DNA from 2 places in the Kitasatospora sp. NBC_01539 genome. Region 2 is predicted to be linked to the other one. Evidence: riboswitches for the same ligand, from Rfam matches in the RefSeq annotation. Region 2 holds a riboswitch; the other holds the start of a gene.
What was found. A riboswitch is a leader RNA that binds a small molecule or an ion and turns the genes downstream of it on or off. The one in region 2 is predicted to bind cyclic di-AMP.
Positions count from the first base shown of each region.

Region 1 (3,397 bases), 2.4 Mb from region 2:
CGCCGTACGCGCTGCCGCCGACGGTGACGCCGAGGGCGGTGGTGGCCGCGGCCGTGAGCACCAGGGCCCGGGCGAGGCCGTGGGCGCCGGGCAGTTGGGGGCGGCGGTGCGCGGGCATGCGGCGGTGGCTCCGTTCCTGCGGCGGGACGCCGCCGCCGCCCGGGTCGGGCGGCCGTCCTCGCGGACGTCCGGGGGCAGACGTTAGCGAGTCGGACCGATCTAGTCCAAACCCCTCCATCGCCGAATATTTGACCCCTTATCGGACATCAGCTCGGCCGCGGACCCCGACGTCCCTCCCGGACGGCCGCGGGCCCGGTCCCTCCGTCGACGGAGGGACCGGGCCCGGGCGGGGTGCTGCGTGCGCGTCAGATCCGCACGATGGCCGAGATGGGCATCACGGTGGCGGAGGCGTACCGCACGTTGGCGCCGGTGTGCGGGGCGTGGATGATCTGGCCGCCGCCCACGTACATGCCGACGTGGTGCCGGTCGCCGAAGTAGACGATCAGGTCGCCGGGCTTGGCGTTGGCGATGTTGGTGCCGATGTTGGTGCCGGCGCCCGCCTGCGACTGCGAGGTGCGCGGGATGGAGACACCCGCCTGACGGTAGGCCCACTGCATGAGGCCGGAGCAGTCGAAGTTGGCGGGCCCGGCGGCGCCGTAGACGTACGCCACGCCGAGCTTGCTCTTGGCCGCGGCGACGGCGACGGCGGCGTGGGAGCCGGCCGGCAGGTCGACGGTGCCGAGGTCCGGCCGCGCGGTGTCGCGGGAGGCGCGGTCGGCGCTGGCCTTCGCGGCGGAGGCGGCCTTGGCCTCGGCGGCGGCGAGCTCCTCGTGCTCCTTCTGGGTGAGGGAGTTGAGCAGGGCGGCGGCCTTGGCCAGCTTGCCCTGGATCTCCTCCTTCTTCGTCCTGAGCGAGCGGGTGGTGCTGTCGAGGTCGGCGAGCTTGTGCTCGGCCTCGGCCTTCTGGCCGTCGAGCTTGGCCTGCTCGGTCTTGAAGGACTTCAGGGTGTCGGCCTGGGTGGCGTTCATCCGGCTGACCGACCCGGCCTGGCTCAGGAACTGGTCGGGGTCGCTGGAGAGCATCATCTGCACGGTGGGCGAGATGCCGCCGTCGCGGTACTGCTGGGCGGCGACCTCGGCGAGGCGGCCCTGCACCCCGCTCACCTGGGCCTGCTGACGGGCGACCTGGTCCTGCAGCTGGGTGACCTGCTTCTGCAGGGTCTGCTGCTTCTCGGCCGCCGCGTTGTACTGCTCGCTGGCGACCTCGGCCTGCTCGTTGAGCTGGTCGACCTGGGTCTTGACCTGGTCCTTGGTCGGCGCGGGGTCGGCGTGGGCACCGGCCTGGGAGGAGAGCGCGACCGCGGTGGCGGCGGCGGCCGTCAGGATCGAGGCACGCGTGCGGCCGACGGGCTTGGGACGACGATGGGACGCCACGAAGGCGGACTCCTTCTTCCTCACACCGCCTACCGGGTGAGCTGACGGGTTCGGGCCGGAAGCTGCCCTACGACGCCTCACCGCCCGCCCCTGCGGCCCGCGGACTCCCGCGGGCCGGCCGGCGCGGCCGACCTGACGCCGATTCACCCCGGGGGAACGTGGTTCCCCGGCTCCGTTCGACAGCGCCCCCTCAGGGGCCTCCCCGTAGGCAGTTCGCACTGCCCAGCTGCGTCGCGGATTCGGCGGCGACCACCGCCGTCACCCGGGCTGGGTGATCGACTCCGCGGTGGTCCGTGGGATGACCCTAGTAACCAATCCGTGATCCGTTCAAATCCTTGTCGGAAAAATCTCGGGTCGACGACCATTCCCGTCGGTGAATACGACCGGTGTTGAACGGATTTCCATGGTCAGCTGATGGTTTCTCATCCGATGAGCAGAAAACCGAACGCCCGGACGTGGTGGAGATCACAGGATGATCCCGACCCGCCCGGGCGTGTCACGCGGCATCAGAAACGCCGCGGATGAGGCATATGTCCGATCTGCTACCGCGGGGTCAGACCCGGCGGATGGTCTTGATCGGCATGACGGTCGCCGACGCCACCTTCACCACGTCACCGGTGTGCGGGGCGTGCACCATCAGGCCGTTGCCGATGTACATCGCCACGTGGTGCGCGTCCGAGTGGTAGATGATCAGGTCGCCGGGCTGCGCGTTGGCGATGTTGGTGCCGACGTTGACGCCCACGCTCGCCTGCGACTGCGAGGTGCGCGGCAGCGAGACGCCCGCCTTCGCGTACGCCCACACCATCAGGCCGGAGCAGTCGAAGGAGTTCGGGCCGGTGGCGCCCCAGACGTACGGCACACCGCGCTTGCTGAGGGCGGCGGCCACGGCCGTGGCCGCGTAGCCGGAAGCCGGCGGCAGGTTGCCGATGTCGACGCGGTCGCCGCCGCGGGAGGCGCGGCCCGTGAGGGCGGCGCGCTCGGCGGCGGTCAGCGAGCTGAGCAGGCGCTGCGACTCGGCGAGCTTCTTCTGGACCTCGGCCTTGGCCTCGTTCAGCGTCTGGGTGGAGCGGTCCAGCTCGGCGAGGATGGCCGCGGCCTCCTGCTTCTGCTGGTCGAGCCGGCGCTGCTGCTCCTTCAGGCTCTTGAGCGTGGAGGCCTGGGTGTCGGTGGCCTGCTCGTTGCTCGACGCCTTGTCGAGGTAGTTGTCGGGGTCCGACGAGAGCATGAGCGCCACGGTCGGGTCGACACCGCCGGTGCGGTACTGGTCGCCTGCGACCGCGGACAGCCCGGACGCGACATCGGTCAGCTGCTGCTGACCGCGGGCGATCTGGTCCTGCAGCTGGTCGGCCTGCTTGCGGAGCTGCTCGCCCCGCTCCTTGGCGCCGTTGTACGTCTCGGACGCCTGCTCCTGCTCCTCGAGGAGCTTGTCGACCTGGACCTTGACCTCGTCCTTGGTGGGCTTTGCCGGGGCGGCGTGGGCGCTCGCCTGGGCGGAGAGGGCGACCGCGGTCGCGGCTGCAGCGGTGAGCACGGAGACCCGCGCGCGGCTCGGCTGCTTGGGACGGCGGTGGGAGGCCAAGGGACTAGCTCCTTCTTCCTGCTGGACTCACTCGATCGAGTGAGGTCCGGAAAATAGGTTTGACGCCAGACCCTAGTGAAGATCCGCCTCCGGCGCCACTCCCCTCCCGTGCGAACCCGGCCCCCCGACCGGGATTTCACCAGCCCGACACAACCTCGCCACCACCGCTCCGACCTGGGCCGACGCTCCGTCAGGGCCGGGCGAGCCGGTTGAGCAGCAGAATCGACGCCACGGGGCGGGCTCCCGCCTTGCGCACGCCCTCCGCGACCTCGCGGTCCGTGGAGACCACCACCAGCGGCCGTCCCTCCGGCTCGGCCCGCACCATCCGCCGGATCAGTTCGTCCGCGGTCTCCCCGGTACGGCTGAAGCGCACCCGGACCCCCCG
Region 1 covers NZ_CP109390.1:6,228,648-6,232,044, reverse strand. The annotation lists gene OG335_RS27010 (NlpC/P60 family protein) at 1-118, opposite strand, end outside; gene OG335_RS27005 (NlpC/P60 family protein) at 366-1,433, opposite strand; cyclic di-AMP (ydaO/yuaA leader) riboswitch at 1,444-1,628, opposite strand; gene OG335_RS27000 (NlpC/P60 family protein) at 1,987-3,012, opposite strand; gene OG335_RS26995 (NYN domain-containing protein) at 3,203-3,397, opposite strand, start outside.
Region 1: linked by a shared signal. The riboswitch ahead of OG335_RS27005 (NlpC/P60 family protein) and the one ahead of OG335_RS16290 (transglycosylase family protein) in region 2 are both predicted to bind cyclic di-AMP.

Region 2 (3,397 bases):
CGCCGGCTCGTGTCGAAGGCGTTCACGCCGCGCCGGATCGCCGCCTTCGAGCCGCGGGTGCAGCAGCTCACCGACCGGCTGATCGACGGCTTCGCCGCCCGCGGCACGGCCGACCTCATCCACGAGTTCGCGTTCCCGCTGCCCATCTACGCGATCTGCGACCTCCTCGGGGTGCCCGCCGAGGACCAGGACGACTTCTGCGACTGGGCGGGCATGATGCTGCGCCACACGAAGCCTGGGCAGCGCGCGCCGCAGCGCGGCGGTGTCGGGCGCGCCGTGAAGCGGATCCGCACCTACCTGGCGGACCTCATCCACCGCAAGCGCGCCGACCTCGGCGACGACCTGATCTCCGGCCTGATCCGCGCCAGCGACCACGGCGAGCACCTCACGGAGAACGAGGCCGCCGCGATGGCCTTCATCCTGCTGTTCGCGGGCTTCGAGACCACCGTCAACCTCATCGGCAACGGCCTGTACGCGCTGCTGCGCAACCCCGGCCAGCGGGCCCTGCTGCAGGCGTCGGTGGAGCGCGGCGAGAGCGGCCTGCTGGAGACCGGCATCGAGGAACTGCTGCGCTACGACGGCCCGGTGGAACTCGCCACCTGGCGGTTCGCGACCCGCCCCCTGGAGATCGGCGGGATGGCGATCCCGGAGGGCGACCCGGTGCTGGTGGTGCTGGCCGCGGCCGACCGCGACCCGGCGCGCTTCGCCGACGAGAACACCCTCGACCTCGCCCGGACGGACAACCCGCACCTGGGCTTCGGGCACGGCATCCACTACTGCATCGGCGCGCCGCTCGCCCGGCTGGAGGGCCGGGCCGCCCTCGCGACTCTGCTCACCCGGCTGCCGGACCTCGCGCTGGACGCGGATCCGGCGGACCTGCGCTGGCGCGGCGGCCTGATCATGCGGGGCCTGCGCGAGCTGCCCGTCTCCTTCACCCCGGAGACGGGGCGGGCCGCGGACTGACGGTGTGTCGACCGGCGGGCGGGCCGTCCGGGTGAACACGAGCGAATCAGGACAAAACGGCTTTGTTCGTGCCCGATGAACGGTGCGTCGTAATTCTTGCGTGATAACGCCGATATGAGCTTGTGATCGGTCATCGCATCTGCCTACTCTCCGGACAGCTCGCGCCAGCGGGCCCCGGGCGCGACAACGCCGAATCCTGTCCGCCGCGCCCCGGGACGACCGACCGAGACCAGGACAGGGGCGGGGGAACCACGTACGTCGCCGTCCCCACGGCTAGGGGTGAAGCCGCGTCAGCAGGTCCCCTCCTGCGGCCGCGGCCGGGCCAGCCTCCCGGTCCGAACCCGACAGCTCACCTCGCAGGCGTTCGGAGAGGGACCACCCATGATCTTCACCGGACCTGGCCGCCACCGTCGTCGGACGTCCGCCGAGAAGGCGGTCGCCGTCGCGGGCGTCACCGGCGTCGGCCTCGCCATGCCGCTGCTCACCGCGGCCGCCGCGCACGCCGCGCCCGTCTCCGTCTGGGACAAGGTCGCCCAGTGCGAGAGCGGCGGGAACTGGCGGATCAACACCGGCAACGGCTTCTACGGCGGACTGCAGTTCACCGCCCGCACCTGGAAGGGCTTCGGCGGCGCCCGGTACGCCGCCTACGCGCACCAGGCCAGCAAGACCGAGCAGATCGCCGTCGCCGAGAAGGTGCTCGCCTCGCAGGGGCCCGGCGCCTGGCCCGTCTGCTCCAAACGCGCCGGCCTGACCCGAGGCGGCGGCTCCGCGACGACCGCGACGACCGCGCCGGCCGCGGCGCCCGCCACCGCGACCCGTTCCGGCGGTGCGCCGGTCTTCTCCGGCCGCGGCGGCTGGGACGCGGGCAGCAGCGTGTACTGGTACCAGAAGGACGGCGGCTGGTACTGGACGGCGCACCGCGACATCTTCGAGCGCCACGTGCCGCCCGCCCCCGCCGAACCCGCCCGGACCGAACCGGCCGAGACCGAACCCGCCGAGATCGAACCGGCCGGCACCGGGTCGGAGGAGAGATCGGGCGACGGGTCGGGCGACGCGGCGGACGGCGGGGCCGGGCACGCCCCGCAGGCGGTGCCGGTGCCCGCGATCGGCCGCGAGGCGTACACCGTGCAGCCCGGTGACTGCCTGTCGGGCATCGTCGCCACCCGCGGCCTGACCGGAGGCTGGGAGCGGCTGTACGCGAGCAACCGCCCGGTCGTCGGCGAGGACCCGGACCTCATCCTCCCGGGCCAGCTCCTGCAGCTCGACTGACGGACCGGCACCGCGCGTACGACCGCACGCCCCCGGGGCCGCCACCCGGGGGGCGGGGCGGTCCGGTGTACGGGTCCCCCAGGTGAACTACCGGCGAGTAGCCCGGTCACACGGTGAGACAGCGCCATGCCCGGCATGGCCCTGGGGCGCCGTGCCGTTAGGCTCAGGTCGTAACGACCCACATCCGCTTCCGCTAGGAGATGCTTCGTGCCGTCCATTGATGTCGTCGTAGCCCGTGAGATCCTCGACTCTCGCGGCAACCCCACCGTCGAGGTCGAGGTGGGTCTCGACGACGGCAGCACGGGCCGTGCCGCCGTCCCGTCCGGCGCCTCCACCGGTGCCTTCGAGGCCCTGGAACTGCGCGACGGTGACAAGAACCGCTACTTCGGCAAGGGCGTGGAGAAGGCCGTCCTGGCCGTCATCGAGCAGATCGGCCCGGAGCTCGTCGGCTACGACGCCACCGAGCAGCGCCTGATCGACCAGGCCATGCTCGACCTGGACGCCACCCCGGACAAGTCCTCGCTCGGCGCCAACGCCATCCTCGGCGTCTCCCTCGCCGTCGCGCACGCGGCCTCCGAGGCCAGCGACCTGCCGCTGTTCCGCTACCTCGGTGGCCCGAACGCGCACGTCCTGCCCGTGCCGATGATGAACATCCTCAACGGCGGGTCGCACGCGGACTCCAACGTCGACATCCAGGAGTTCATGATCGCCCCGATCGGCGCGGAGTCCTTCTCCGAGGCCGTCCGCTGGGGCGTCGAGGTCTACCACACGCTCAAGGGCGTGCTGAAGGAGCGCGGCCTCTCCACCGGCCTGGGCGACGAGGGCGGCTTCGCGCCGAACCTCGACTCCAACCGCGAGGCGCTCGACCTCATCGTCGAGGCCATCAAGAAGGCCGGCTACACCCCGGGCAAGGACGTCGCGCTCGCCCTGGACGTCGCCGCCTCCGAGTTCCACAACGACGGCGCGTACACCTTCGAGGGCAAGGCGATCTCCTCCGCCGAGCTCATCGACTACTACGCCGAGCTCGTCGCCGCGTACCCGCTCGTCTCCATCGAGGACCCGCTGGACGAGTCCGACTGGGACGGCTGGAAGGCCATGACCGACAAGCTGGGCGACAAGGTGCAGCTGGTCGGCGACGACCTGTTCGTCACCAACCCGACCCGTC
Region 2 covers NZ_CP109390.1:3,824,295-3,827,691, reverse strand. The annotation lists gene OG335_RS16295 (cytochrome P450) at 1-963, shown strand, start outside; cyclic di-AMP (ydaO/yuaA leader) riboswitch at 1,175-1,340, shown strand; gene OG335_RS16290 (transglycosylase family protein) at 1,345-2,232, shown strand; gene eno (phosphopyruvate hydratase) at 2,440-3,397, shown strand, end outside.